DNA from 2 places in the Nocardioides nitrophenolicus genome. Region 2 is predicted to be linked to the other one. Evidence: riboswitches for the same ligand, from Rfam matches in the RefSeq annotation. Region 2 holds a riboswitch; the other holds the start of a gene.
The links. A riboswitch is a leader RNA that binds a small molecule or an ion and turns the genes downstream of it on or off. The one in region 2 is predicted to bind thiamine pyrophosphate.
Positions count from the first base shown of each region.

Region 1: it holds a riboswitch for thiamine pyrophosphate, as region 2 does, so the genes downstream of both, thiE (thiamine phosphate synthase) here and JOD66_RS15470 (thiamine ABC transporter substrate-binding protein) in region 2, are expected to answer to the same signal.

Region 1 is NZ_JAFBBY010000001.1:3,978,239-3,992,755, forward strand. It holds gene phoH2 (RNA 5'-3' helicase PhoH2) at 1-858, shown strand, start outside; gene JOD66_RS19260 (carboxypeptidase regulatory-like domain-containing protein) at 888-2,255, shown strand; gene JOD66_RS19265 (aggregation-promoting factor C-terminal-like domain-containing protein) at 2,477-3,118, shown strand; gene JOD66_RS19270 (GlsB/YeaQ/YmgE family stress response membrane protein) at 3,253-3,564, shown strand; gene JOD66_RS19275 (class II fumarate hydratase) at 3,691-5,079, opposite strand; gene JOD66_RS19280 (TFIIB-type zinc ribbon-containing protein) at 5,115-5,378, opposite strand; gene JOD66_RS19285 (hypothetical protein) at 5,416-5,784, opposite strand; gene JOD66_RS19290 (fumarate hydratase) at 5,824-7,515, opposite strand; gene JOD66_RS19295 (choice-of-anchor P family protein) at 7,606-8,916, opposite strand; gene JOD66_RS19300 (FAD-dependent oxidoreductase) at 9,089-10,198, shown strand; TPP riboswitch at 10,164-10,273, shown strand; gene thiE (thiamine phosphate synthase) at 10,265-10,855, shown strand; gene JOD66_RS19310 (FAD-dependent oxidoreductase) at 10,855-11,853, shown strand; gene thiS (sulfur carrier protein ThiS) at 11,850-12,059, shown strand; gene JOD66_RS19320 (thiazole synthase) at 12,056-12,823, shown strand; gene JOD66_RS19325 (thiamine phosphate synthase) at 12,820-13,380, shown strand; gene thiD (bifunctional hydroxymethylpyrimidine kinase/phosphomethylpyrimidine kinase) at 13,377-14,057, shown strand; gene thiC (phosphomethylpyrimidine synthase ThiC) at 14,054-14,517, shown strand, end outside.
Region 2 is NZ_JAFBBY010000001.1:3,166,647-3,181,163, reverse strand. It holds gene JOD66_RS15495 (acyl-CoA dehydrogenase family protein) at 1-1,889, opposite strand, end outside; gene JOD66_RS29535 (C40 family peptidase) at 1,908-3,164, opposite strand; gene JOD66_RS15485 (phosphatase PAP2 family protein) at 3,633-4,718, opposite strand; gene JOD66_RS15480 (ABC transporter ATP-binding protein) at 4,747-5,745, opposite strand; gene JOD66_RS15475 (ABC transporter permease) at 5,742-7,373, opposite strand; gene JOD66_RS15470 (thiamine ABC transporter substrate-binding protein) at 7,385-8,449, opposite strand; TPP riboswitch at 8,441-8,548, opposite strand; gene JOD66_RS15465 (DUF8462 domain-containing protein) at 8,555-9,697, opposite strand; gene JOD66_RS15460 (MBL fold metallo-hydrolase) at 9,897-10,964, opposite strand; gene JOD66_RS15455 (SDR family oxidoreductase) at 10,974-11,798, opposite strand; gene JOD66_RS15450 (NAD(P)H-dependent amine dehydrogenase family protein) at 11,795-12,916, opposite strand; gene JOD66_RS15445 (hypothetical protein) at 13,045-13,341, shown strand; gene JOD66_RS15440 (oxidoreductase) at 13,345-14,517, opposite strand, start outside.

The DNA.
Region 1 (14,517 bases), 810 kb from region 2:
ATCAGCGACTCCGACACCGGCTACTCCGGCATGGCCGAGATGGAGGTGAGCGCCGCCGACCTCGACGAGCTGTACGACGACGGCACCCTCGACCTGGCCGACGCGCGCGAGCTGCCGTGCCACACCGGCCTGGTGCTGCTCTCCGAGCGCGGCACGGCGCTGGGCCGGGTCGGGCCCGACAAGCAGGTGCACCTGGTGCGCGGGGACCGGGAGGCGTTCGGCATCCACGGTCGCAGCGCCGAGCAGCGGGTCGCCCTCGACCTGCTGCTCGATCCCGACGTCGGCATCGTGTCCCTCGGCGGCCGGGCCGGCACCGGCAAGTCCGCCCTCGCGCTGTGCGCGGGCCTGGAGGCCGTGATGGAGCGCCAGCAGCACAAGAAGGTCGTGGTCTTCCGCCCGCTCTTCGCCGTCGGCGGCCAGGAGCTCGGCTACCTGCCGGGCTCGGAGTCGGAGAAGATGTCGCCCTGGGCGCAGGCCGTCTTCGACACTCTCGGTGCCCTGACCTCCAAGGACGTGGTCGACGAGATCCTGGACCGCGGCATGCTCGAGGTGCTGCCGCTGACCCACATCCGGGGCCGGTCGTTGCACGACTCCTATGTCATCGTCGACGAGGCGCAGTCGCTGGAGCGCAATGTGCTGCTCACCGTGCTCTCCCGGATCGGCGCCAACTCCAAGGTGGTGCTCACCCACGACGTCGCCCAGCGCGACAACCTCCGGGTCGGCCGGCATGACGGCGTGGTGGCTGTGGTCGAGAAGCTGAAGGGGCACCCGCTCTTCGCGCACGTCACGCTCACCCGGTCCGAGCGCTCGCCGATCGCGGCGCTGGTCACCGAGATGCTGGAGAACGTCGTGGTGTGAGCCGAGAGGGGGTGGGCAGGCTCCGCGGCGTGAAGCCACGTCACCTGTTGCTGCCCGCCCTCGTCCTCGGGCTCCTCGCTCCCGTCGGCTCGGTGCCCGCGAGTGCCGCGGCGGCGCGGGCACCGATCACCGGGCGCGTGGTCGACGACCACGGCGCGCCGGTCGCCGGTGTCGAGGTCACCCTGTTCCGTGCCGGGCATCGGGCAGCGGACAACGACGGCTCGACCACCGGCCCCGACGGCCGGTTCGTGCTGCGGCCGGGTGACTACACCAAGGGCGGCTCGTTCGCCGTCCTGATCTCGACGGGCGAGGGGACCAGCACCGCCCTCCCCACCTGGTACGACGGCAGCGGAGCCGACGGCGGGATCCGCGCCAGCGTGCTCGGCGAGACCCTCACCACCGAGATGACCCGCACCGACGCGCCGCCGCCCGCAGGAGCCCGGCTGGTCCGGTTCGGCAAGGCCGCTCGCGACCTCGGCGACCTGGCCACGCCGCAGGGCACCCGGGTGAGCTTCGAGAGCAAGGACACCAAGGGCAGGCAGGTCTCCCACGGCGTCCTCGCCCACGACGCCGTCTCGAACACGGTGCGCGAGGCCGCCGAGAGCTACCAGACCTACCTGCTCGAGCCGGGCCGCCAGACGGTCACCCTCACCGCGTCGAGGTACGTCGCGGGTGGGAGCCAGCAGCTGACGCTCGACCTGGTCGCCGGGACGACCCAGAAGGTTCCGGTCACCTGGGCCGCTCAGTACTACCTCAGTCGCGTCGACCGGATGCTCGACGGTGGCGTCGGACTGATCGAGGTTCCCGGGCAGCGACTCTCGGTCGGGGACCGGATCTGGGTGGACGCCTGGTTCGCCAACGACTCCGCCCTGACCTTCGGCGTGACGTCCTACCAGTGGTACCGCGACGCGACGCCGATCCCCGGCGCGACGGGCCGCAGCTACCGGGTGGCCACGGCCGACCGGGGCCACCAGGTCTCCTACCAGGTCACCCTCGCCCCCCAGGCCGACTACGCCGGCGTGTCCTACCGGAGCACCCCCGACCCGGTGGCCGCCGTGACGGCGAAGGTGCGGGCGCGCTTCCCCAAGGGCGACGTCTCGATGGCACATCCGGAGCGCTACGCGATCCGGGTCCGGGTGTCGCAGAGCAACGGCAAGCGCCCGGTCGGCCGGCTGGCGCTCATCGTGGAGAACATCGAGCCGGAGATCCCGCCCAAGGTGATCGTGGCCCGCGCGGTGCGGCGTACCGGTCCGACGAGCTTCGTGCTGCGGCTGCCGCGCGGCTTCGACGCCCAGCGCTACGACGAGTACGGCGCGATGTACGTCCGCTTCGTCCCGAAGAACCGGGCGAAGGTCTCGGTGGCGAGCTCGCGAGGACAGTCGATCTACGTCTACTGACCCCGGTTCTGGGACGGATGTGACAGGTGGGGAGCGTGCGGTCGCTTGCGGCGTACGGAACGGCGGGTTTTCGGCCGTTCGGTTTGCCTGAGCCCTCCTCGTCAGGCATGGTGGTCGCTGGCCGCTGGCGGTGACGACAGCGACGTCGGGCCCGATCGGGCGGTGGCCACCCCCATGTAGTCGAGCCTGAATACGAGCACTTGTCGAAACACGCGAAGCCCGTGCCCAAGCACCGCGGTGCCCCCAAGCACGCCCACATCGCGCAGGCCCCACGCAAGGCTGCCCGCAATGTCGTCCTGCTCTCCTCGGTGGCCGTGGCCGTCACGGGCGTGTCGGTCGCCGCGGGCGTGATCGGCCAGGAGACCACCGCGCCGGCCGCCGGCGCCGCCGACCTCGACGCCATCGCCAACGTCGGCGCCAGCGCGCTGCCGACCGAGACCACCGAGCGCCGCGAGCCCGTCGTGTCGCGTGACGACCGCCGCCCCGAGGCGGTGCCGGCGAAGTCCGTCGACCTGGCCGGCTCCCGCACCACGGCGATCACCGACAGCCGCGAGCTCTCCGACTCCGACCCGCGCGACATCGCCCGCGCCCTCCTCGGCGAGTTCGGCTTCTCCTCCAGCCAGTTCGGCTGCCTGGACTCGCTGTGGACCCGCGAGTCCAACTGGCGGGTCAACGCCGACAACCCCAGCTCGAGCGCGTACGGCATCCCGCAGGCGCTGCCCGGCTCGAAGATGTCCTCGGCCGGCTCCGACTGGGCCACCAACCCGGCCACCCAGATCAGGTGGGGCCTCGGCTACATCAAGGCCCGCTACGGCAGCCCCTGCGGCGCCTGGGGACACAGCGAGTCCCACGGCTGGTATTGAGCCGGCTGGCGCGAGCGCGTCGCTCGTGCCGCGCGCCACGCCGACGTCCCCGGATCCGGCGGCGCGGCGCCCTTCCGGGTGCATGATGCAGAGGGACGGGGCTCGGGTGCCCCGTGTGACCGGAGGAGAGCGCCATGCTGTGGACCATCATCGTGACGATCGTCGGCGGCGCGATCATCGGAGTCATCGGCAAGGCCGTGGCGCCCGGTGACCGCGCGAAGTTCCCGTTCTGGCTGACCGTGCTGTGCGGCATCGTCGGCATGCTGGTCGGCAGCTTCTTGTACTGGGGGCTGTTCGGGCACAACAACAAGCCGTTCGACGGCCACGAGGCCACCTGGGACAACGCGACCAACGGCATCGACTGGATCCGCCACCTGTGGCAGGTCGTGGTCGCGGCGGTCGCCGTGATCGCGGCCGCGGCCCTGACCGGGCGCCGGCGCGGCTGAGGACGGCGTTGGTGGGGGGGATACGGATTCATCACGGGATGTAGGTGAGTGCGAGCTTCTGTAGCGGAACTCCGCTACAGAAGCGGCCATTCGCCTACATCCCGTGATGAATCCGCCGACCGGCCCTCAGGGGTGGGTCATCGACGGCAGGTCGAGGGCGGCGTCGAGCTGCTCGAGGGTAAGCTCGCCGCGCTCGACGTACCCGAGCGCGAGCACGGTCTCGCGGATGGTGCTGCCGGTGGCGAGCGCCTGCTTGGCGATCGTGGCGGCCGCCTCGTAGCCGAGGTACTTGTTGAGCGGCGTGACCACCGACGGCGACGAGGCGGCGTAGCGCAGCATCCGGTCGGCGTCGGCGGTGATGCCGTCGACGCAGCGCTCGGCGAGGGTGCGGGAGGCGGCGGCGAGCAGCCGGACCGACTCGAGGACGTTGCGGGCCAGGACCGGCATCGCGACGTTGAGCTCGAAGCTGCCGCTCGCGCCGGCCGCGGTGACGGCGGCGTCGTTGCCGATCACCTGCATGCAGACCATCAGCGTCGCCTCCGGCAGCACCGGGTTGACCTTGCCGGGCATGATCGAGGAGCCCGGCTGGAGGTCGGGCAGGTGGATCTCGGCGAGGCCGGTGGTCGGGCCCGAGCCCATCCAGCGCAGGTCGTTGCAGATCTTGGTGAGCCCGACCGCGATCGTCCTGAGGACGCCGGACAGCTCGACCAGCGAGTCCCGGGTGCCCTGGGCCTCGAAGTGGTTGCGCGCCTCGGTGAACTCCTGGCCGGTCGCCTCGGCCAGCGCCGCGATCGCGGCGGCGGCGAAGCCGGGCGGGGTGTTGATGCCGGTCCCGACGGCCGTGCCGCCGAGGGGGAGCTCCCGCACCCGGGGCAGGACGGCGGCGAGCCGCTCCACGCCGTACCGGAGGGTGGCGGCGTAGCCGCCGAGCTCCTGCCCGAGCGTCACCGGGGTCGCGTCCATCAGGTGGGTGCGCCCGGACTTCACCAGGCCGGCGAACTCCTCGGCCTTGGCCTCGAAGGACGCCGCGAGCCGCTCGAGCGCCGGCACCAGCTCGCCGGTGACGGCCAGCGCGGCGGCGACGTGGATCGCGGTCGGGAAGGTGTCATTGCTCGACTGGCTCGCGTTGACGTGGTCGTTGGGGTGGGCGGTGACGCCGGCCCGGGCGCAGAGCGAGGCGATCACCTCGTTGGCGTTCATGTTGGAGCTGGTGCCGGAGCCGGTCTGGAAGACGTCGATGGGGAACTGGTCGTCGTGCTCGCCGGCGGCGACCGTGCGGGCGGCCGTGGCGATCGCGTCGGCGACCTCGGCGTCGAGTACGCCGAGCGCGGCGTTGGCGCTCGCGGCGGCCGCCTTGACGTGGCCGAGGGCGTGGATCAGGGCCGGCTCGATCGGGGTGCCGCTGATCGGGAAGTTCTCGACCGCGCGCTGGGTCTGGGCGCGCCACAGGGCGTCGGCGGGGACGAGGACGTCGCCCATGGAGTCGTGCTCGGTGCGGAAGCCGGGAGTGCTCACCCTCCGACCGTACTGCGCGCCCCCCTGGGCCGCGCTCAGTCGAAGAGCTCGCTGAGCCAGGACTCGCGCTTGCGCTTCTTGGAGTAGCCCTGCTGCTGGCGAGGCTCGCGGTAGCCGTCGTACTGCGGCTGTTGCGGCTGCGGGGCCGCGGTGGGCTGGGGAAGGCCGACGGAGCGGTCGATGATCTTGTCGAGCTCGCCGCGGTCCAGCCACACGCCCCGGCACTGGGGGCAGTAGTCGATCTCGATGCCGTTCCGCTCGCTCATCACCAGCGTGGTCTCGTCGATGGGGCAGCGCATGCCTGGTGAACGGCTCGCACTGCTCCAGGGTTCCCGCTCAGTCCTCGTCCCAGGGCGCGGTGTCGTCCAGCTTGTGGTAGTACTTCGCCAGGTGGCTCTTGACCCGGTCGACGTCCTTGTCGGGCAGGTCGACGCCGCCCCGGGCGCCCTGCAGCACGTTGCCGGCCGCCATCACGCCTCGGGGGACGGCGACCAGCCGGTCGTCGACGACATCGGCGATGAGCAGCTTGTAGGCGGTGAAGTTGTCCTTCGCGTCCGCGTCGTACCAGACGTGGGCGTCGCGGTACTTCTCGTTGGGCTCGTCCTCCGCGCCCGCCCAGCGGCGCACGCGCTTCTCGGCGGCGTCGCCGTCCCACGAGCGGTCGCGGTCGGCGAGCGGGAGGTCCTGGAACGCGGTGACAGCCATGCCCCGGCGGTACCCGGGGCAGGGCGGGCTACCCGGCGGCTATTCGGCCGAGCGCACCCGGATGCCGGTGATCGGCACGGTCACCGCGCCGCCCGGGTCGGTGAAGAAGTCGTTGCCCTTGTCGTCGACGACGATGAAGGCCGGGAAGTCCTCGACCTCGATCTTCCAGACCGCCTCCATGCCGAGCTCGGGGTACTCGATGACCTCCTGGCTCTTGATGCAGTCCTGGGCGAGCCGCGCGGCGGGGCCGCCGATGGAGCCGAGGTAGAAGCCGCCGTACTCCCCGCACGCCTCGGTGACCTGCTTGGAGCGGTTGCCCTTGGCGAGCATGACCATCGAGCCGCCGGCGGCCTGGAAGGACTTCACGTAGGAGTCCATCCGGCCGGCGGTGGTGGGGCCGAACGAGCCGGAGGCCATGCCCTCGGGGGTCTTGGCCGGGCCGGCGTAGTAGACCGGGTGGTTCTTGAGGTAGTCGGGCATCTCCTCGCCGGCGTCGAGGCGCTCCTGGATCTTGGCGTGCGCGATGTCGCGCGCCACGACGAGCGGGCCGGTGAGGGAGAGCCGCGTCTTGACCGGGTACGACGAGAGCTGGGCCAGGATCTCGCTCATCGGCCGGTTGAGGTCGACCTTGACGACCTCGCCGCCGGAGATGTCCTCGGCGACACCGGCGTCGGGCATGTACTGCGCCGGGTCGGTCTCGAGCTGCTCGAGGAAGACGCCCTCCGCGGTGATCTTGCCGAGCGCCTGGCGGTCGGCGGAGCAGGACACCGCGATCGCGACGGGACAGGAGGCGCCGTGGCGAGGGAGCCGGACGACCCGCACGTCGTGGCAGAAGTACTTGCCGCCGAACTGCGCGCCGATGCCGAAGGACTGGGTCAGCTTGAAGACCTCCTCCTCGAGCTCGAGGTCGCGGAAGCCGTGGGCGTCCATCGAGCCCTCGGTGGGGAGGTTGTCGAGGTAGTGCGCGCTGGCGTACTTCGCGGTCTTGAGCGCGAACTCCGCGCTGGTGCCGCCGATCACCACGGCGAGGTGGTACGGCGGGCACGCGGCCGTGCCGAGCGAGCGGATCTTCTCGTCGAGGAACTCCAGCATCCGCTTGGGGTTGAGGATCGCCTTCGTCTCCTGGAACAGGAACGACTTGTTGGCCGAGCCGCCGCCCTTGGCCATGAAGAGGAACTTGTACTCCGGCGACTTCCCGTCGGCGCCCGGCGTGGAGTAGAGCTCGATCTGGGCCGGCAGGTTGGAGCCGGTGTTCTTCTCGTCGTACGTCGTGAGCGGGGCGAGCTGGCTGTAGCGCAGGTTGAGCTTGGTGTAGGCGTCGTAGACCCCGCGCGAGATCCACTCGGCGTCGTCGGCACCGGTGAGCACGCCCTCGGACTTCTTGCCCATCACGATCGCGGTGCCGGTGTCCTGGCACATCGGGAGCACGCCGCCCGCGGAGATGTTGACGTTCTTGAGCAGGTCGAGCGCCACGAAGCGGTCGTTGCCCGAGGCCTCGGGGTCGTCGATGATCTTGCGCAGCTGGGCGAGGTGCGCCGGGCGCAGGAAGTGGCTGATGTCGTGCATCGCCTCGGCGGTGAGCTGCTGGATCGCCTCGGGGGAGACCTTGAGGAAGGTCCGGCCGTCCGGTCCTTCGACGGTCTCGACGCCGTCGGTGGTGATCAACCGGTAGGGCGTGTCGTCCTTGCCGGTGGGGAGCAGGTCGGAGTAACGGAACTCAGCTTCAGCCACGGCTACCGAGGATATCGCCGTTCCGCAACGGCCGAGGGGCCGGGCCGCCTGATGGCGACCCGACCCCTCGACGGTCGTGCGTGCGACTGCTCAGGCGGCCGGCGGGACGATGCCCGTGTAGGCCACGCCGAGCTCGATCACCGCGCCCACCGGCAGGCCGGCCTGGGCGGTGTCGAGGGTGACCTTCACCGCGGTGATCATGTTCTGGTAGCCGACGCTGGTGTCGGTCTGCTGCAGGTTGATCGCGACCTGGCCGAGCCCGGCGATGTTGAGGATGGTGTTGGGCGCGACGTCGATCGGGATCCGCTGACCCGCGATGACGAGGTTGACCAGCTCCAGCTTCATGTCGGAGGTCCACTGCCCGTCGGCGAGCTTGCCGTGGGCGGTCACCTTGACCGCGGTGGCCTTGACCAGGCCGCCGAGCAGGTCGATGCCGGCGGTGCGGTTGGTGTTGGTGATCTCGGCGTTGCCGAAGGCGTCCTTCGTCGAGTTCGTGGTCGAGGAGATCGCGCCGGTGGTCAGGATGCCGGGCACCCGGACCGCGAGCGTCGAGTTGGTCTTGGTCTGGCCGTTGCTCGAGCCGAAGGGCGTGATCACCCGGGCCGTCGGGTCGCTGACGACGGTGACGGCGTCGGAGACGTTGGCCTGGACCCGGCTGCCGTAGGCGGTGCCGAACAGGCCGGCGCCGGAGGAGGGCTGGACCTCGGAGAGGTACTGGTTGACCGGGTTGACCAGCAGCGTGACGCCGGCGGAGTAGCCGCCGAAGGGCTGCAGCAGGGTCACGCCGACGGCCCAGCTCATGGTGCCGATCAGGTCGCCCTCGGGCTGCTCGACCTTGCCGTGCAGGGTGTAGTTGAGGGTCACGCTGGCGATGCCGGGGATGGTGACCGCGTAGTTCTTGGGGATGTTGAGCGGCAGCTTGGCGCCGGCGATCTTGATGTTGGCCAGCTTGTGGTTGGCCGTCGCCGAGCCGTTGCCGTCGGCCCGACCGGTGGTGCTGACGGTGGTCTCGAGCGCGTCGGCGGTGATCAGGCCGCCGAGCAGGCTGACATTGGCCACCCGCGCCCACGACTTGAGCGTGGTCTGCGGCTGGCCGAGGACCTGGGAGACGACCGCGTCGGTCTTGGTCTCGACCGCGCCGAGCTGGGCGAGGTTGAGCACGTTGACGGCGGCGGTGCTGTTCTTGGAGCTGCTGGACTTCGCGCCGCCGGTGACACCGGACTGCGCGGTCAGGTCGGACTGGACGACACCGTCGAGGACCTTGACGTACGTCGCGCCGGTGCTGGCGGCGTAGGACCAGTAGACCGGGTCGGCGGCCTGCGCCGCGGGTGCCGGAACGGCGACCAGCCCCGCGCCTGCCAAGGCGAAGGCAAAGAAGGAGACGAACTTGCGCACGTTCACGGGACCCCATTCCCATTCGTGTGATGACGGTATTCGGATGTCCCCCCAAGGAAACCACCATCCGGGCACGCCGAGCGAGCCGAGGTGGTGATTTCCGTGAGGTTTTAACGAAGAATCACTCACAATGTCACGCCGCGGGGCATATCCGCACCGGAACGGTGGTTTTGCCGGCGTGCACGTCTACGACGCGGTGGTCATCGGCGCCGGCCAGGCCGGCCTGTCGGCGTCCTTCCACCTGACCCGGCTCGGCATCGACCACGTGCTCCTGGACGCCAACCCCGGTCCCGGCGGCGCCTGGCAGCACCGGTGGGACTCGCTGTCGATGCACGACGTGCACGGTGTCGCGGACCTGCCGGACGCACCGGCTCCCGGCGACTCGCGCGAGCGGGCCAATGTGGTGGTGCCCGCGTGGTTCGGCCGCTACGAGGACGACCACCGGCTGCCCGTGGTCCGGCCGGTGCGGGTGGACCGGGTCACCGACGAGGGCGGGCTGCTGGTGGTCCACGCGGGGGAGCGGACCTGGACCGCGCGCACCCTGGTCAACGCCACCGGCACCTGGACCCGGCCGTTCGTGCCCGCCTACCCGGGCGCCGCGACCTTCCTCGGCGAGCAGCTGCACACCGCCGACTACCCCGGCCCCGAGCACTTCCGCGGCAAGCGGGTCGTCGTGGTCGGCGGCGGCGCCTCGGCCGTGCAGTTCCTCGGCGAGCTCGCGCCGCTCACCGAGGTGGTCTGGGTGACCCGGCGGCCACCGGTGTGGCGCGACGACTTCGACGAGAACGTCGGCCGGCACGCCATCGGCCTGGTCCAGGAGCGGGTCCGCGAGGGGCTGCCGCCCGCGAGCGTCGTCAGCGTCACCGGCCTGGCACTGCGCCCCCAGGAGCAGGAGGCGGCCCGCCTCGGCGTCTACGAGCGGCGCCGCGACATGTTCGCGCGGATCGAGCCCGACGGCGTGCGCTGGGCGGACGGGTCCTTCGAGCGGGCCGACGTGATCTTGTGGGCCACCGGCTTCCGGCCCGCCGTCGCCCACCTCGCGCCGCTCCACCTGCGCAGCGAGCGGGGCGGGATCGCGCTGCTGCAGAGCGGCGCCGACGTTCAGACCGCCACGACCGCCGTCCGGGACCCCCGGGTGCAGCTGGTCGGCTACGGCCCCTCGGCCAGCACGATCGGCGGCAACCGGGCGGGTCGCGCGGCCGCCCTGGCGGTGCGGCGCTACCTCACGACGCACGAGGGTGCTAACGTCGCGGCCGACAACCCACGGGAGTCCGCGGCAGCGGGCTGAGAGGGAGCTGGAGCCGCTCCGACCGTCACACCTGATCCGGATCATGCCGGCGAAGGAACGGAAACGATGACGCCTCACCTCTTCTGCCTGGTCTCGCAACGCGACGACCTCTCCCTGCTGCCCGCCCTGGCCGACGCCGGGGTCGACGGCTTCCAGGTCCGGGCGAAGTCCCTGGCCACCGGCGCGCTGGTCGCGCTGGCCCGGTCGGTGGTCGCGGCCGTGCGCCCGGCGGGCGCCCTGGTCGTGGTCAACGACCGGCTCGACGTCGCGCTCGCCGCGGACGCCGACGGGGTGCACCTCGGCGCCGACGACCTGGCCGTCGCCGACGCCCGCCGGCTGGCTCCGGCGCTGCTGGTGGGCGCCACCTGTCGCTCCCGCGCGGAGGTCGCCGCCGCCGCGGATGCTGGGGCCGACTACGCCGGCTTCGGGCCGGTCTTCGCCTCCGCCTCGAAGCGGGGACTGCCCGGCCCGCTGGGCGTGCCCGCGGTGAGCGAGGCGGCCGGAGTGCTGCCGCTGGTCGCGATCGGCGGCATCACGGCGGCGACCGCCGGCGAGGTGCGCGCGGCCGGTGCCGCCGGCGTGGCGGCGATCGGCGCGATCTGGCGACAACCGGATCCCCTGCTGGCAGCGAAGGAGCTCGTCGCGGCGGTCGGCTGATGCGGGTCGACGTCCTGGGCGCCGGGATCGTCGGGCTGACGGTCGCCGAGGAGCTCGGCCGGCGCGGCCTCGACGTCGTCGTCGTGGACCCCGACCCGGTCGGCGGAGCGTCGTACGCCGCCGCGGGGATGCTCAGTCCGGCCGCGGAGGTCTGGCACGGCGAGGAGGAGCTGCTGCGGCTCGGCCTCGCCTCCCTGCGGCTGTGGCCCGCGCTGGCGGCGCGCCTCGGCGTCGAGCTGCGCCGGACCGGGACCCTCCTGGCCGGCTACGACGCCGGTGACCTCCAGCAGGTCGAGCGGCAGGCCGCGCTGCTGCACCGGCACGGACATCGCGTCGAGCTGCTGGGACGGGCCGGCGTCCGCTCCGCGGAGCCGTCGCTGGCGCGGGTCGCCGGCGGCGCGCTGCTGCCGGAGGAGGCGAGCGTGGACCCGCGCGCGGTCTGTGCGGCCCTGCTGGCGCGGGTGGAGCTGCGCGGGACGCCACGGCCGGACGCCGAGGCGACCGTCGTCGCCACCGGGACCGCGCTGCCCGAGCCGTGGCGCGGGCTGGTGTCCGGCGTGCGCGGGGAGATCCTGCGGCTGCGCTCCGACGACCCGCCCCGTCGTACCGTCCGCGGCTGGGTGGGCGGCGAGGCCGTCTACCTGGTCCCGCGTGGCGACGGCCGGGTGGTGCTCGGCGCGACCTCGGAGGCGCACGCCGGACCGCCGGTGGTGAGCGCCGGGGGAGCGCTGCGGCTGCTGGCCGCCGGGCGGGCGCTGTGGCCCGCGCTGGACCGCGCCGAGCTGGTCGAGGGCACCGCCCGCGACCGTCCCGCCACGGCCGACGGCCTGCCGCTGGTGGGCCCCGCCGGCGTCGCCGGGGTGGTGCTCGCCGCCGGCCACTACCGGCACGGCGTCCTGCTGGCGCCGCTGACCGCGCGGCTGGTCGCCGACCACCTCGAGACCGGTCACGTCGAGCCGTGCCTCGATCCCCGTCGCACCTTCGGAGGAGAACCATGACCCTGACCATCACCTGCAATGGAGAGCCGGTCGCCGTCGACGCGGCGACCGTCGCCGACCTGCTGGAGCTCCGGCTCGGCGCCGCCCGCCCCCACGGGATCGCGGTCGCCGTCAACGAGGAGGTCGTCCCGCGCGGCGGCTGGTCGTCGCGGCGGCTGGCCGACGGTGATGTGGTCGAGCTCGTGACGGCGGTGCAGGGCGGATGAGCACCCCGCTCGTGATCGCCGGCGAGCCGCTGTCCTCGCGGCTGCTGCTCGGCACGGGTGGGCTGCCCCGGACCGCGCTCGTCGAGCCGGTGCTGGCGGCCGCGCGACCCGGCCTGGTCACCGTCTCGATCCGCAGGACCTCCTCCCTCGCGGAGGGCGGCCTGCTCGCCGCCCTCCGCGACGCCGGGGTGCGGCTGCTGCCCAACACCGCCGGCTGCCTGTCGGCCCGCGAGGCGGTGCTGACCGCCGAGCTGGCCCGCGAGGCGCTCGGCACCGACTGGGTGAAGCTGGAGGTGATCGGCGACGAGACCTCGCTACTGCCCGACGCGGTCGAGCTGCTCGACGCGGCCGAGGAGCTGGTCCGGCGCGGCTTCGTGGTGCTGCCCTACACGACCGACGACCCGGTCCTGGCCCGCCGGCTGGTCGACGTCGGCTGCGCGGCCGTGATGCCGCTCGGCTCACCCATCGGCTCGGGCCTGGGCGTCCTCAACCCGCACGCGATCGCGGCGGTGCGGGCCGCGGTCGACGTACCCGTGGTCCTCGACGCGGGCGTGGGCACGGCGAGCGACGCCGCCCTCGCCATGGAGCTGGGCTGCGACGCCGTGCTCGCCGCCACGGCGGTGACCCGGGCCGAGGACCCGGTCGCCATGGCCGCGGCGCTGCGGCTGGCGGTCGAGGCGGGCCGGCTCGCGTACGGCGCCGGCCGGGTGCCGCGCCGGGCCGGGGCCCGCGCGTCGAGCCCGGTGCTGGGGCTGATCTCGTGAGCCGCCGGGTGGTGCTGCTGACCGACCGCGGCCAGCTGCCCTCGGGACGCTCGCTGTGCGACGTGATCAGCGCGGCCGCCGACGGCGGGCTGCGCACCGTGCTCCTCCGCGAGCCGGACCTGCCGGACGGGGAGCGGGCCGCGCTCGCCGACCACGCGCGCGGCCGCGGGCTGGAGGTGGTCGCCGCGCACCGCGCCGTGCCGGGCTGCGGCGGCGTGCACCTCCCGGCCGGTGCCCCGGTCCCCGTGGTCGCGACCCGCTGGGGACGCTCCTGCCACAGCCGGGCCGACCTGGAGCGGGCGGCGGCCGACGGGGCGTGGTGGGCCACGCTGTCGCCGTACGCGCCGACGGCGAGCAAGCCCGGCTACGGACCGCCGCTCCACCCATCGGCCTTCGCCGCGGCACCGCTGCCGGTCTACGCGCTCGGCGGGGTCACGCCCGAGAACGCCGCACGGGCGCGGGACTCCGGCGCCTACGGCGTCGCCGTGATGGGCGCGGTGATGCGGGCTCCCGACCCGGCGGCGGTGGTCGCGGCGCTGGTCGAGGCAGTGCGATGAGCCCGCCGGTCGTCCTCACCATCGCCGGAACCGACTCCAGCGGCGGGGCCGGCATCGCCGCCGACCTCGCGACCTTCGCCGCGCTCGGCGTCCACGGCGCATGCGTGGTCACGGCGGTCACCGCGCAGGACACGACGGGGGTGCGGGCGATCCATCCGGTGCCGGTCGCGGTGGTCGCCGCCCAGCTCGACGCGGTGCTCGAGGACCTCGCGCCGGTCGCGGTGAAGACCGGGATGCTGGCCACGCCCGAGGTGGTGCGCCTGGTCGCCGAGCGGTGCGCCGACCGCCTGCTCGTCGTCGACCCGGTGATCGTGGCGACGTCGGGCGCGGTGCTCGCGCCGGCCGAGGTCGTGGCCGCCTATCGCGACGTGCTGCTGCCGGTCGCCACCGTCGCCACGCCCAACGAGGAGGAGTTCGAGGCGCTGGGCCGGCCCGGCGGCCGGGTGCTGGTCACCCGGGGCGGCGACATCGCGACGACCAACGACCACGGCACCGGCTGCACCCACTCCGCGGCACTCGCCGCCCATCTCGCCCACGGCGCCGACCTCGCCACCGCCGCCGCCCGCGCCGACGCCTTCGTCGCCCGCCAGCTCCAGCTCAGCAAGGACTGGACCCTCGGCCGCGGCCGGGGCCCGGTCGCCCACCTGCACACCCCCACCGAAGGAGAGCCCCGATGACCGTCCACCCCGCCCACACCAGGATCCTCAAGAGCGACGAGACCGGCGAGCTGGCCGTGCCGTTCACCCGGGTCGCGCTGACCAACGGCGAGACCTTCGACCGCTACTGCACCTCGGGCCCCGGCTCGGACCCCGAGGTCGGCCTGCCGGCCCTGCGGGCGGGCTGGATCGCCGCCCGCGCCGACACCACGGCGTACGACGGGCGCGCCACCCAGCTCGTCGACAACGGGCGCAGCGCGATCCGGCGCGGCGCGGCCCGCGATGAGTGGCGCGGCGCGAGGCGACGGCCGCTGCGCGGCGCGAACGTGACCCAGCTGGCCTATGCCCGCGCCGGGATCGTCACCGAGGAGATGCGCTATGTCGCCCTCCGCGAGGGCTGCGACGTCGAGCTGGTCCGCAGCGAGGTCGCCGCCGGCCGCGCGATCATCCCGGCCAACGTCAACCACCCGGAGTCCGAGCC
Region 2 (14,517 bases):
AGCCGGCGGCACAGCTCGGCCACCTCGCGGGTGATCGCCTTCGAGCGCTGGGTGGTGAGCCGGCCGTGCTCGATGAACCAGGCGCGGTCGGCCTCGATGCCGGACAGTGCGTGCAGGTCGCAGAGCAGGTTGAGGGTGAGCTTGAGGTCGCCGTCCTCGAGCCCGGCGACCTTGTCCGTGAACGCCTCCAGCACCAGCCGCTCGACGTGGGCGCGCGCGGCGGCGATGACGTGGTCCTGGACCCGCGAGAACACCTCCCCCGGGTTCATCCCCGAGTCGACGCCCCGCTTGAGGCGCCGGGCGACGCCGCCGATCAGGTGCTCCTCCCGGAACCGGTACATCGCCAGGTGGTAGTTGGGGTCGCGCAGCCCGCTGTCGGTGTGCCAGTCGTCGGAGCCGCCCGGCAGGGCATCGCGGAGCTGCTCGAAGAGGCGGTGCACCCGGGTCCGCTCCAGCACGGTCTCGACGGCCAGCCCCGCCACGAACCGGACCATCCCGAGCTGGTCGAGGTCGGAGAAGTCGCTCGCGTAGTCGGTGAGCAGGCCCTTGCCGACCAGCTGCAGCAGGACGTGGTTGTCGCCCTCGAAGGTGGTGAAGACGTCGGTGTCGGCCTTGAGCGCGGCGAACCGGTTGACCGCGAGATAGCCGGCGCCACCGCACGCCTCGCGGCACTCCTGGATCGTGTCGGTGGCGTGCCAGGTCGCCAGCGCCTTCGTCCCGGCCGCCCGCGACTCCAGCAGCCGGCGGGTCTCCTCGTCGTCGCGGATGCCGGAGAAGACGTCGTGCAGCTCGCCGGCCAGCACCTCCTGGGCGAAGTGCAGCGCATAGGTGCGCGCCAGCCGTGGGAACAGCCGCCGCTGGTGCAGGCCGTAGTCGAGCAGCAGCTGCTCGGTGCCCTCGTCCTCGGTGCCGGTCTCGAACTGCCGGCGCAGCAGGCCGTAGCGCACGGCGATGGTCAGCGCCGCCTTCGACGCGCTCAGCCCGGCCCCGCCCACGGACACCCGGCCCTGGACCAGGGTGCCGAGCATGGTGAAGAAGCGGCGGCCCGGGCTCTCGATCTCGCTGACGTAGCGGCCGTCGTCGGTGACGTCGGCGAACCGGTTGAGCAAGTTCTCTCGTGGCACCCGCACGGTGCCATCGGGGTCGAACCAGATCCGGCCGTTGTCGACGCCGTTGAGGCCCATCTTGTGGCCGTCGTCCTCGATCCGGACGCCCGGCAGCGTCGCACCGGCCTCGTCGCGCAGCGGTACGACGAGCGCGTGCACGCCGTGCCCCTCGCCGGCCACCTCGAGCTGGGCGAACACCACCGCGACCCGGGCGTGCTTCGCGGCGTTGCCGATGTAGTCCTTGCCGGCCTGCTCACTCGTGGTGGTGACGACGAACTCGGACGTCGCCGGGTCGTAGCTCGCGACCGTGCCGAGCGCCTGGACGTTGCTGCCGTGTCCGGTCTCGGTCATCGCGAAGCAGCCGAGCAGCCGGCCGCTCACCACGTCGGCGAGGTAGGCGTCGTGATGACGCTGGGTGCCGAGCTGCAGGATCGCGCCGCCGAACAGGCCGAACTGCACGCCCACCTTGACCAGGACCGACAGGTCGCCGTACGCCAGGGACTCGAAGGCCGCGATCGAGGCGCCGATGTCGCCTCCGCCGCCGTACTCCTTCGGGAAGCCCATCCCCGCGGCGCCGGTGCCGGCGATCTCGAGCACCACGTCCTTGACCCGCTCGCGGAACTCCTCGCGCGGCATGGTCTCGGCGTCCTCGAGCACCGAGGCGTACGCCGGCAGCAGCTCACGCACGGTGCGGCGGACGTCGGCGTACCTCCCGTCGAGCAGGGCGGTCAGCGCAGCGACGTCGACCGTCAGCTCCGGGGGCGTGGTGGACTCCTCGGCCATGGGGCGAACCTAGCGGCCCTACGGGCGCGCGTAGAAGTCAGGCGTGCGCCAGTAGTCGATCGACTCCTGGCTGACCGGCCGGCCGGTGCGCGGGGCGTGGATGATCTGCCCGTCGCCGGCGTACAGCGCGACATGGAAGATCGCGCTCGGACCACCGTCGGACCAGAACACCAGGTCGCCGGGCCGGAGCTGGTCGCGGGTGATCGGCGTGGACTGGGCGTACTGCGCCACGGAGTAGTGCGGCAGCGACTTGCCGCCCGCGGCCCAGGCCTTCGCGACCAGCCCGGAGCAGTCCCAGGCCGACGGACCGGCCGCGCCCCAGCGGTAGGGCTCGCCGAGCTGCGCCCGGGCGAACGCGATCGCCGCCTGGGCGCCGTCGCCGGGAGCGGGCGTGGACGTGGGCGTGGCCGAGGGCGCCGGATCGGCGTCGGGCTGGCCCTTCGTGGCCTTGGTCGCGTCGGCCGCCTTGGCATCCTCGGCCGCCTTCGCCGCCGCCGCGGCGTTCGCCGCCGCCTCCGCGTCGACCGCGGCCTGGTGGGCGCGGGCGACCGCGACACTGACCCCCTGGAGCCGGGCGAGCCGCTTCACCAGTCGGGTACGCCGGCCCTCGATCCGCGCGGTGACCGCCTCCGCGTCCTGGGCGGCCGCCCGGGCCGCGTCGCGCGCGGCGCGGGCGTCGGCGAGGGCACGGTCCGCCTCCGCCGAGGCCGCGGTGGCCGCGTCGGCGGCCTCGGTCGCGGCCGCGGACGCGGCGACGTACTCGTCGCGGCGCTGGTCGAAGAGCGCCTGCAGGTGCTCGCTCGCCGAGGTCTGCTCGAGCAGCGCGTCGATGCCCTTGGCGTCGACGATCGCCTCGACGACGGTCAGCTCCAGGCCCAGGCCCTGGACGGTGATCACGGCGTCGCGGAAGGAGGCCTCGTGCTCGGCCAGCACCTGGTCGGCACTCGCCGCGTCGGCGATCGCCTGCACCTCAGCCGCCCGGGCCGTGCGGGCCGCCCACCGGGCACCGTTCCAGGTCTCGGTGGCGCGCGCCGCCTGGATCGTCGCCCTGTCGAGCTCCGCGGCCGCGCCCGCCAGCCGCTGCTGGATCGCCGCCACCTCGCCCTCGGCCGCGCCGGCCCGCTCCCGCGCGGCCTGGACGTCCGCGGCACTGGGCCCGGCCGGCGTACTCGGCACCGCCGGATCGGCGGGCGGGTCCGCCTGCGCGCCGGGGACGCAGACCACCGCCGTCAGGACGAGGGCGGCCAGACCGGTACCGAAGCTGGGAGAACGCACTCGCGTCACCGTAGTGCTCTTTTGTCACATGCGAAACAAAAATCTCAGAAATCTCACGAGATGTCGGCGTGTCGGGTTGACGAACTACATCGTTGTAATTCTTGCGGCGCGTCGGAGGCGGGGCTCCGGGCCGCCCCAGCGGCTGTAACACGCTGTTCGCCGCCCTTCACGACCCGCACCGCCTCTACCGGACCCGCACGACCTCGTTCCCGCGACGCCGCAAGTCCGGAAGAGCCGCGGACAGCGTGTTACAGCGATCGGGTACGCGGCCCCACAGGCACGCGAGGAGCCCACGGCTGCAACACGAAGTTCGCCGCCCTCCACGACCCCCGCCAGCTGTACCGGACCCCCACGGCCCCGTTCCCGCGACGCCGCAAGTCCGGAAGAGCCGCGGACAACGTGTTACAGCGCCCAGGTACGCCGCCCCACAGGCACGCGAGGAACGAGCGACCCGCTCGCGCCATCGACTCAGTCGACGTTCACCGGCACCTTGGAGGTCGTGGTCGTGGGGTGGGAGTGCCCGCGTCTGTCGAACTTCTGCCCACTCGCGATGCCGCCGACGTAGAAGGACACGATCGCGATCGCGATGCCGGCGATGTCGTCGGCGACGTAGTGCCAGCCGAAGTAGAGGGTGGCGACGACGGTGAGGCCGAAGTTGACCCAGAAGATCCACTTCAGGACCTTCGAGCGCAGCGTGTACTGCACCATCAGCGCGAACAGCAGGGTGATCGCGCAGTGCAGGCTGGCGAAGCCGGCGATCGAGTTCACCGACTCGGTGGCGCCGCCGTACAGCACGTTCCCGCGCGCCCGCACGATCGAGTTCATCAGGTCGGTCGTGCCGGTGTGGGCGAGGCCGCCGGCGCCGTAGTACTCCGAGGTGTAGGCGATGCCGGGGCCGAGGGTCGGGAGCAGGTAGTACGACAGCGTGCCGAGGGACCAGGCCAGACACTGCGAGGTCACGAACCAGTAGCCGAAGGAGTGGTTGCGCGACCACACCAGCCACGCCGTGACGGCGAGCGGCACCAGCGGCAGGAACATGAGGTAGATCGGGGAGAGGATCTCGGCGGTGACGGTCTTGCCGAGCAGGCCGTGCAGCACGTCGCTCGGGTCGTGGCCGAAGAAGATCACCCGGTCGAGGATGTGCAGCTCGCGGTCGTACGACAGCGCGCGGACCTCGCCGGGCGCGGCGTTCGGGTCGGAGCGGACGAACGGCAGGAACGACTTGAGGTTCCGGTAGCTGACGTAGGTCAGGTAGAAGCTGATGACGCCGATGGCGACCAGGGTCGCGCGCTCCTTGGTCCAGTGCGTGCGCAGCCGCTCCCGGACCACCGGCACCACGCGGCTCGGCCGGCCGTGGGCCTTCCACAGCGCCAACGGCAGCAGGTCGAGGAGCAGCGCCCCGAACAGGAGCAGCGGAAGCCGGATGTACGACGGCCCGAGGAAGCTCCCCTCGGGGTCGAGGAGCCGGCGATCGAGCTTCCACGCGGTGAAGACCGCGAGACCCAGCATGAGCGCGGCCGTGCCGATGAGGAGGGTGTAGGCGCGGCGATACACCCGAGGGATCCTACGGTGCGGGCCCAGGTCAGCGAGCCGGGCCGCCCGGCAGGTCGGCGATTCCGTGCTGTTCGACACGTACGACGACCCGCCGGCCGGGCTCGGTGACCCAACCCGGCACCCCGACGGCGTCCAGCTCGCCGACCCCGTCGACGGCCACCACGAGCCGGCCTCCGTCGGAGGTCGGGCGGAACCCCACGACGGTGGCCGGGTGGCCGGTGTCGAGGTCCGGGGCGGCCAGCAGGGCGGTCGGCCGGAGCGCGACCCGGCCCGTGGGGCGGCCGAGCAGGGCGGTGGCCGCGGACGGCTCGAGGACCCGGGCGTAGCCGAGGAAGAGGGCCGTGTCGGGATCGGCGGGATGCGTCCAGACCGCACCGGTCTCGCCCTCCTGGACGATGCGGCCCGCGCGCATGACGGCCAGCCGGTCGGCGATCGCGAAGGCCTCGTCCTGGTCGTGGGTGACCAGCAGGGCCGTCGTACCGGACTCGGTGAGGATGCGGCGCAGGTCGGTCGCGAGCCGCCCGCGCAGCCCGGCGTCCAGGGCGCTGAGCGGCTCGTCGAGCAGCAGCAGCCGAGGTCGCGCGGCCAGCGAGCGGGCGAGCGCGACGCGTTGCCGCTCGCCGCCGGACAGGGTGCGGGGCAGGCGGTCGGCGTACCCGGCCAGGCCGACCAGCTCGAGCAGGTCGTCGACCTCGGCGCGGACGACGGCGCGAGACGCGCCCTGAAGGCGGCGGGCGTAGCCGACGTTGCGGGCCACGGTGAGGTGGTCGAAGAGCTGGCCGTCCTGGAACATCAGCGCGAAGCACCGCCGGTGCGTGGGGACGCCGGCCAGGTCGGCGCCGTCCCAGGCGATCCTCCCGGCGGCGAGCGGCTCGAGGCCGGCGACCGCGCGCAGCAGCGTGGACTTCCCGCATCCGGACGGCCCGAGCACGGCCAGCACGTGCCCGTCCGCGACAGCGAGGTCGACCGCGTCGACCGCCACGCTCCCGTCGAAGGCGACGGTCACTCCCTGCAGCTCCAGACTCACCACGACCCCACTCCCGGCACACGCAGCCGCTCGACGACGAGGATGACACCCGCGGTCACGGCGGCGAGCACCACCGACGCGGCCATGGCGGTGCCGTAGTTCAGTGCCCCTGGGTGACCGAGCAAGCGATAGATCACGACCGGCAGGGTCGGCTCGGCCGGTCGCACGATGAACGACGTGGCGCCGAACTCCCCCAGCGACACCGCGAACGCGAAGCCGGCCGCGGCCAGCAACGGCCGCCACACGACGGCGAGATCGACGGTCAGCAGGGCCCGGAGCGGACCCGCGCCCAACGACGCGGCGGCCTGGCGCTGACGGTCGTCGATGCCCGCCAGGACCGGGACCAGGGTGCGTACGACGAGTGGCAGCGCAACAAGCGCTTGGGCGATCGGCACCAGCAGCGGACTCGCCCGCAGGTCGAGCGGCGGGGAGTCGAGGGCGATCAGGAAGCCGAAGCCGAGGGTCACCGCCGAGACCCCGAGGGGAAGCATGAAGAAGCCGTCGAGCACCGCCCGCGCCCGCTTCCCCGCCCGCGAGCGGACCTTGCGGGTCAACACGAAGGCGACGATCAGGCCGAGGGTGAGCGACATCCAGGTGGCGTCGGCCGCGATCCGCAGGCTGGCGGCCAGGGCGTGGGTGACCGACACCTGCAGCAGGCCCTCGGCCGAGCCGCCGAGCGCGCGGTAGTAGGCGAGGGTCCACGCGCCGTCGCGTCGTACCGAGCCGAGCAGCAGGGCCACCACCGGCGCGGCCACCAGCACCAGAGCCAGCCCGGTCACGGCGAGGGCGGGGAGGTCGCGCGGCCGGGGGCGGACCGGAGCGGCGGCGACCCGGCGGACCGTCGGGTCGGGCACGGCGCGCAGCCGGCCGACAACGACCAGCAGCGCGACGACCGCCAGCATCTGCACGAGCGAGAGCGCGGCCGCGGCGGGCAGGTCGAGCAGGTCGGCGGTGAGCAGGTAGATCTCGGTCTCGACCGACGAGTAGCGCACCCCTCCGAGCACCAGGACCACCCCGAAGGCCGTCGCGCAGAACAGGAAGACCACGCTCGCCGCCGACACGATCGCCGGTCGCAGCGCGGGCAGGGTGACCGTGCGGAACACCTGGGCGGGCGTCGCGCCCAGCGCCGCCGCGGCCTCCGCGGGGCGGCGGTCCAGCCCCTCCCAGGCCACGCCGACGGTGCGGATCACGACGGCGACATTGAAGAAGACCAGGCCGATCAGGATCGCGGCCGGCGTGCCGTCGAGGTCGAGGAAGCCCAGCGGCCCCGACGACGAGATCAGCTCCCGCACCGCGAGGCCGACGACCACCGTCGGCAGCACGAACGGCACGAGCAGCGCCGTCCGGACCAGGGTGCGCCCGGGGAAGCGCAGCCGGTGCAGCACGTACGCCGTCGGCAGGCCGAGCAGCACCGCGAGCGTGGTCGCGACGGTGCTCGTCCACACGGTGAACCACAGCACCCGCCCCGTCCGCGGCCGGCGCAGCACGTCGAGCACCGCTCCCGGGTCGAACGAGCCCGCCGGCCAGACCCCGCGATGCAGCATCGCTCCGACGGGCAGCACGAAGAACACGGCGACGACGGCGACCGGGACCGCGGCGAGCAGTCCCAGTGCCAGTCGTCGGGCCATTCTCGAACTGCCTAGCGCGACACGATCTCCGTCCATTGCTCCAGCCATGCCTTGCGCTGCTCGGTGATCTCGGCCGGCGCGACCTGCTCGGTGGACTCGGGCCGCTTCGCGAAGCGCGCCCAGTCGGCGGGCAGCTCGACGGAGGAGTCGACCGGGAAGACGTACATCGACTCGGGCAGCGCGGCCTGGACCTCGGGCGACAGCAGCCAGTCGATCACGGCGTGCGCGCCGGCGGTGTTGGTGTCCTCGCCACTCAGCACGCCGGCGTACTCGACCTGCTGGAAGCAGCCGTCGAGCAGCGCGCTGGTCGTCGTCGCGTCGCCGGCCTCGTCGAGCGTGAACGCCGGCGAGGAGTCGTAGGACACCACGATCGGCCGGTCGCCGCCGGAGAAGGTGAAGTCGGTGTAGTAGGCGTCCGACCAGCCCTTGACGACCTTGGCGCCGTTGTCGACCAGCCGGGTCCAGTACGACGGCCAGTCGGCGCCGTACGTCGCGATCGTCGCCAGCAGGAAGGCCAGGCCGGGCGAGCTGGTGCTCGCGCCCGGGATCACGAAGAGGTCGCGGTACGCGGGCTTGGTGAGGTCGTCGAGGCTCTTGGGCGCCGTGATGCCCTTGGCCGCGAACCAGGCGTCGTCGACGTTGACGCAGACGTTGCCGGTGTCGACGGGCGTCAGCGCGTCGTCCTCGTCGCCGGCGAGCTCGAAGGCCGCGGCGCCGTCGGGCAGCGTGGGCGCGTAGCCGGCGAACACGCCCTCGTCGAGCGCGCGGGTGGCGAAGGTGTTGTCGACGCCGAAGACCACGTCGCCGACCGGGTTCGCCTTGGTGAGCACCAGCTCGTTGGTGAGCGCGCCGGCGTCCTCGAGCTTGCTGATCTTCAGGTGGTAGCCGGTGTCCTTCTCGAATGCCCTCACCAGCTCCTCGGGCACCGCGAACGACTCGTGGGTCACCAGGGTGACCGTCTTGTCGGCGTCCTGCTCTCCCTCGCTCTCGGTGCCGATCAGCGAGCAGCCGCTGGCGAGGACGGTGGTGGCGAGGGCCACCAGGGTGAGGCGGCCGGTGAGCATGCGCGTACGCATCGGTTGACTCCCTTCGCCGGTGCTAACCGGATCAGGTTCGGAGGGTCTGCGGCCCGCGCCGCACTCTCAGCACCCCGTGGTGCTCCCCTGTCTGACCCGGTCAGTCTAGTGACTGCCCGCGGACCGGTCGCGGGTGGCCACCATGCGCGCCTCACGCCCCGCGCCCACGGCCGGGAGCTCGGGGCGGCGGACCGCGGTCAGGTCGACCTGCTCGCCGGCCGCGAGCCGGGCGCCGTACCAGGGCGCGTCGACGTGCTCACGGACGAACTCGGCGAAGCCCTGGATGGTGAAGCGCAGCAGGCCCGTGCCGGCAGACTCGATGATGCCCTTGTCGATGAGAGACTTGCGGGCGGTGCTGAGCTGCGGCGTCGTCCGGTCGAGCAGCGCGGTGACATGCCGGGAGGTGGCGACGCCGTCGGGAGCCATGACCTGGGCCAGAGCGATCAGCAGGAGTCGTTCGGCCGGCGTGGCCTTGTTCCAACGGCCGCGGAACATGCCAGTGGCGAGGCTGCGCCGGACGTCGTCGATCCCAGCACGGGCGTGGGCTGGCTCGACCCGAGAGCCGGCGCCGGGCTGCGCATGGAGCCAGGTCTCGTCGCCGAGGTACTGGATCAAGTAGGGCGAGCCACCGGCCTCGCGGATGACAGCCACCGCCGCGGACTCAGCCCAGGTCACGCCGAGACCCAGCGACGGCTCGAGGAGGGCGCGCGCGGCAGCTCCATCGTCGAGGCGGCCGAGATCGCGATAGTCGAAGCGCTCGGTGAAGGAGGCGGCCGCCATCACGACGTCAGGGGTCGTCGTGCGCCGAGCGACGGGGTCGGCGGTAGCGGACACCTTCACGACACCAGCGTTGACCTCGATCGCAAGAGTGCCCAGCCGGTCGCGGAAGCGCTTCCACATCTCGCCCACACCGCGCTGGGCGTCGACCTCGAGCGGCGCGATCGCCTCAGCAAGCCCGCCCGCGAGAAGTTGGACGTTGTCGGAGACCCGATCGAGAGTCACCGCCACCGTGACGAACCGGCGGGCGAGGGCATCGTCACCGATGACCCCGAGGGTGACCGTCTTGCCGAGGCCGCGAGCTCCGGTGAGCACCATCGCGGACGGCGCTGACGTGCCGGAGTTGGCAACCCTGGTGAGGGTCGCCGCGGCGCGCCCCAGTTGTTGGTCACGGCCGACCAGCACCACGGGACGCGCGCCGAACCCCGGCTGATAAGGGCTGTCGAGCGAGTCTCGCGCTGAGGCGGACATGGCACTCCTTCTCCAAGAGATTCCGCGGGTGGCGCCGCCTGCCGCGCGCCGCCCACCCGCGGAATCTCTAAGTCCCTATAAGTGGCGCGACTTATAGGGGCTTAGAGGAGCCGAGCGGCACCCGCGGGCTGTCAGCGTCTCCAGCAGGACGATCTGAGCAGACGATGACACGACCCCCCGACAGATCCTCCGCTCCGGGTCAGGACGCGCGGTAGACGACCCCGTCAGCCAGGTCCTCGGCGCTCGCCTGGCCCCGCGCGACCAACAGGTCGAGGTGCGCCTTGGTCTCCATCGCGGCCATCCCCTGGCTGAAGACGTCGAGCTCGGCGAAGGCCCGCTCGTGCCGGGTCCAGCCCAGGTCCTTGGCCACGACGAGGGAGGTGGCGGTGCCGCGCTCCTTCAGCGAGGTCAGGCACAGGTCGAGCCGGTGCTCGTGGTGCTCGAGCAGCTCGTCGACGCGCTGGTACGACGACGGTGCGACCGGCCCGTGCGCGGGCAGGATGCGCAGGTCGGGCAGCTCGCGGACCCGGGCCAGCGAGGCCATGAAATGTCCGAGGGGCTGGTCCGAGGGCGGCACCGTGAAGCCGATCGACGGGGTGATCGTGGGCAGCACGTGGTCGCCGGAGAACAGCACGCCCTCGGCCTGGTCGGCGAAGACGTAGTGACCGGGGGTGTGGCCGGGGGTGTGCACGGCGTCGAGGCGGCGCCGGCCGATGTCGAGGGTGAGGTCGCCGTCGAGCCAGGTGTCGGGGTAGGCCCAGTCCACGGCCTGCGGCAGGTCGCGCGGGCCGGCCGCCCACTCGTCCGCGATCTCCGCGGCGCCGGCGGTGCGCAGGACGTCGAGGAAGGGGCTCTCGTCGAGTCCGTCGGCGCTGGCGCGGTTGAGCAGGTCCAAGGCCGGTCGCTCGCCCTCGCCCAGGGCGACGTCGGCGCCGTACTCGTGGCCGAGGACGGTCGCCAGCGTGAAGTGGTCGCGATGCACGTGGGTGACCAGGAAGCGCTTGATGTCGCCGAAGCCCGAGCCGATCGAGCGCAGCGACCGGTCGAGCAGCTGCCGCGCAACGGGGATCGACCAGCCGCCGTCGATCAGGGTGAGCCCATCGTCGCCCTGGACGACGTAGACGTTGATCGCCTTGAGCGCGTCCATCGGGAGCGGCAGCGGGACCCGGTAGACGCCCTCGGCGACCTCCCACGCGCCCTCGTCGGCCCAGTGCCGGCCCGAGTCCGGCGAGACGGCGTGTCCGGTGGGGATCCCTCCAGTGCTCATGAACGCACTCTAGGAGTCGTTCACATCCGGTCGCAGATCGGGTAGCCGGAGGTCGAGGTTCGGCTCCTGGATGCCGCCGTCGACCTCGAGCAGCTTGCCGGTGACGTACTTGCCCGCGGGCGAGGCGAGATAGACGACCGCGGCGGCGATGTCCTCGGCCTCCCCGATCCGGCCGAGCGGCGTCGCCTCCTCCAGCTGGCTCTTCATCTCCGGTACGCCGGCGACGAACTCCAGCGCGCTGGTCATCACCGAGCCGACGAAGACGCCGTTGACCCGGATCTCCGGGTTGAGGTCGGTGGCGGCCAGCCGCGACCAGTGCGCGAGCGCGGCCTTGGCGGTGCCGTAGGCGAGATAGCCGCGACCGGCCAGCCGCCCCATCGCGGAGGAGATGGACGTGATCGACTTCTGCCGCCCCTCCCCCGCCGACCTCAGCATCAGCGGCACGGCGGCCCGGCTCAGTGCGTGCGCGGTGGCGACGTTGAAGTGGAAGGCCTCCTCGAGATAGGCCACGTCGGTGTCGAGGAAGGCATTCGGGATGGTGCCGCCGACGTTGTTGACGACGACGTCGAGCCGGCCGAACTCGTCGTACGCGTGCTGGGCGAGGGCGGCGACCTCGTCGGTGTGCGCGAGGTTGGCGGGTACGACGAGAGCCCGGCGTCCGGCGTCCTCGATCCGCGCCGCGACCTCCTCGAGCTGGGCCTCGGTGCGTGAGGAGATGACGACGTCGGCGCCGGCCTCGGCCAGGGCGAGCGCGGTGGCCGCGCCGATGCCCCGGCCGGCGCCGGTGACGACGGCGACGTGGTCGGTCAGCCGGAACCGGTCCAGGATGCTCATCGCCGCTCCCGCGCGCTCGTGCCCGCGACCAGGCCGCGACCGGTGACCAGCGGCAGGTCGAGAGCGGTGACCAGGCCCGGCTGCGCGGCGACGACGGCCGGGATGGCGTTGATCAGCCGCTGCGCGGTGACGATCATCCCGGAGACGTTGTGGTCGCCGTGCTCGCCGTGGTGGGTGAACTCGAGCTTCATGCACGGCTCCCCGGTGATCTCGATCCGGTAGCAGCCGTCGCCCTCGGCCGGCGTGGGCCACTCCGGGACCTGGTCGGCCGCCGTCCGCGTGACGTGCTCGAGGGTGATCCGCGGCACCCCGTCGACGGTGCCGATGACGCGGAAGCGGACGGCCCCCATGGTGCCTTCCGCCACGTCCAACGACACCGTCCTCACGGCCCGCTCGGCCGGCCGCCGGTCGACCTCCTCGACCAGCGGCTCGTCGAGGGTCACCCCGAGCCCGGAGGCGATCACCCGGACCACCGGTCCCCACGCGGTGGTCAGGATGCCGGGCTCCCACAGCAGCGGAGTGGCCCCGTCGAGCGGCTGCCCGAAGCCGAAGAGGTCGCGCATCACGACCGGCTGGTAGTACGTCGAGTAGTCGGCGATCTCGCTGACGGTGACGTGGTCGATGCGCTGGGACAGCGAGCTCAGCACGAGCGGCAGCACGTCGTTCGCGAAGCCCGGGTCGATGCCGTTGACGTGCAGGCTGGCGTTGCCCTGCCGACCCGCCTCGTCGATCGCCTCGATCATCTCGTCGGGCAGGGTGCCGGCACGGTGGAGCAGGATGACGGGCCCCGACGACACCACGTTGACGCCGTCGCGGATCAGCTCGGTGAGGTCGGCGATCGACTCGAAGACCCGGTCGTCGGTCATCGCACCGTGCACGACGCAGTCCGGACGCAGCGCGACCAGCTCGTCGCGGTCGGTCGTCGCCTTCACCCCGAGCTCGCGGTCCAGGCCGGCGAGCAGGCCCGCGTCCTGGCCGTGCTTCTCCGGCGTCGAGGTCCACACCCCGACCAGCTCGAGGTCGGGGTGGGCGTCGACGCCCACGATCGCGTGCCGACCGATCGTGCCGGTGGACCAGACGACGACCCGCAGCGGCTTCTCGGGGATGACCTGTGACATGCGGGCCAATGTAGAACGAGTTCTAGTTTCTGGGAAGGGGTTGGATCACCCGACAACGGGGCATGCGGGCGTACCGGAGGGCGCGCACACCCGCGCGCCCGCACGCATCGACCCAGGAGAAACTCCGCATGAAGATCAAGCTCGCGACCACCGCCGCCCTCCTCGCCGTCGCCCTGTCGGCCTGCGGTGGCGGCGGCCGGCCCTCGCAGTCCGAGGTCGCCGACGCGATCAAGGACCAGCTCCCGGGCGGCTCGTCGGCCGTGACCGACGACGTCATCGACTGCATCGCGAAGGCCGTCGTCGACTCCGACCTGTCCGACGACACGCTCAACAAGATGGTCGACGACGACAAGGGCTCCAGCGAGGAGGTCTCCAAGGCCACCGAGGTGATCACCAAGGCCAGCACGGACTGCGCCACCAAGTGAGCCTCAGGGCGCCGGGATCGCCTCTCCCGGCGCCCACTCGGGGCACCGGGTCCCGGAGTAGATGGTCGGCATGCACCGGTTGCAGTGGATGCAGATCCCGCCCGCGGCCGCGCCGGCGCGCAGCCGGTCGACCAGGTCCGGCTCGCGCAGCAGCGCCCGGCCCATGACCACGAAGTCGAAGCCGTCGGCCATCGCCTGCCGCATCGTCTCGACCCGGTTGATGCCGCCGAGCAGCATCAGCGGCATCGCCACCGCGGCCCGGACCTCCAGCGCCTTCGGCCGGAAGTAGGCCTCCTCGAAGGCGTAGCGCTTCAAGAAGGCCCGACCCGCCGGGGTCCTCATCCCCCACTTCACCAGGGGCGGCATCGTGGCGGCGAACTCCGCGACCGGGGCATCCCCGCGGAACAGGTACATCGGGTTCATCAGCGACGAGCCACCCGAGAGCTGCAGCGCGTCGAGATGCCCGTCCGCCTCCAGCAGCCGGGCGAGCTCGACGCTCATCGCGGTGGTCACCCCGCCGGCGAAGCCGTCGGAGACCGACACCTTCGCGGTCACCGCGACGGCGTCCCCGACCTCCTCCCGTACGACGCGGGCGACCTGGCGCGCGAGCCGGGCCCGCCGCTCCAGCGGGCCACCCCACCGGTCCCGGCGCCGGTTGAGGCCGGGCGCGAGGAAGGACGAGATCAGGTACGAGTGCGCCATGTGCAGCTCGAGCACGTCGAACCCGGCCCGCACCAGGGTGCGGGCCGCGTCGACGTACGCACGGGTGACGCGGGTCAGGTCCCGCTCGGACGCCGTGCGGATCATCTGCATCGACAGCGGGCTCGGCATCCGGCTGGCCGCGATCGCGGGCACGCCGTTGGAGCGGCCGTTGGCGACCGGCCCGGCGTGCCCGACCTGACCGGCGATCGCGGCGCCGGTCGCGTGGATCTCGTCGGCGAGCCGGCTCAGCCCCGGCAGGGTGCGCTCCCCCACGACGATCTGCTCCCGGTGGGTGCGCCCCTCGGGGGCCACGGCGAGATAGGCGACCGTGGTCAGCCCGACGCCGCCGGCGGCCGGGGCCCGGTGGTAGGCGATCAGCTCGTCGGTGACGACGCCGTCCGGCGTACGCCCCTCGAAGGTGGCGGCCTTGACCGTGCGGTTGCGCAGCCGGACCGGGCCGAGGTCGGCCGGGGC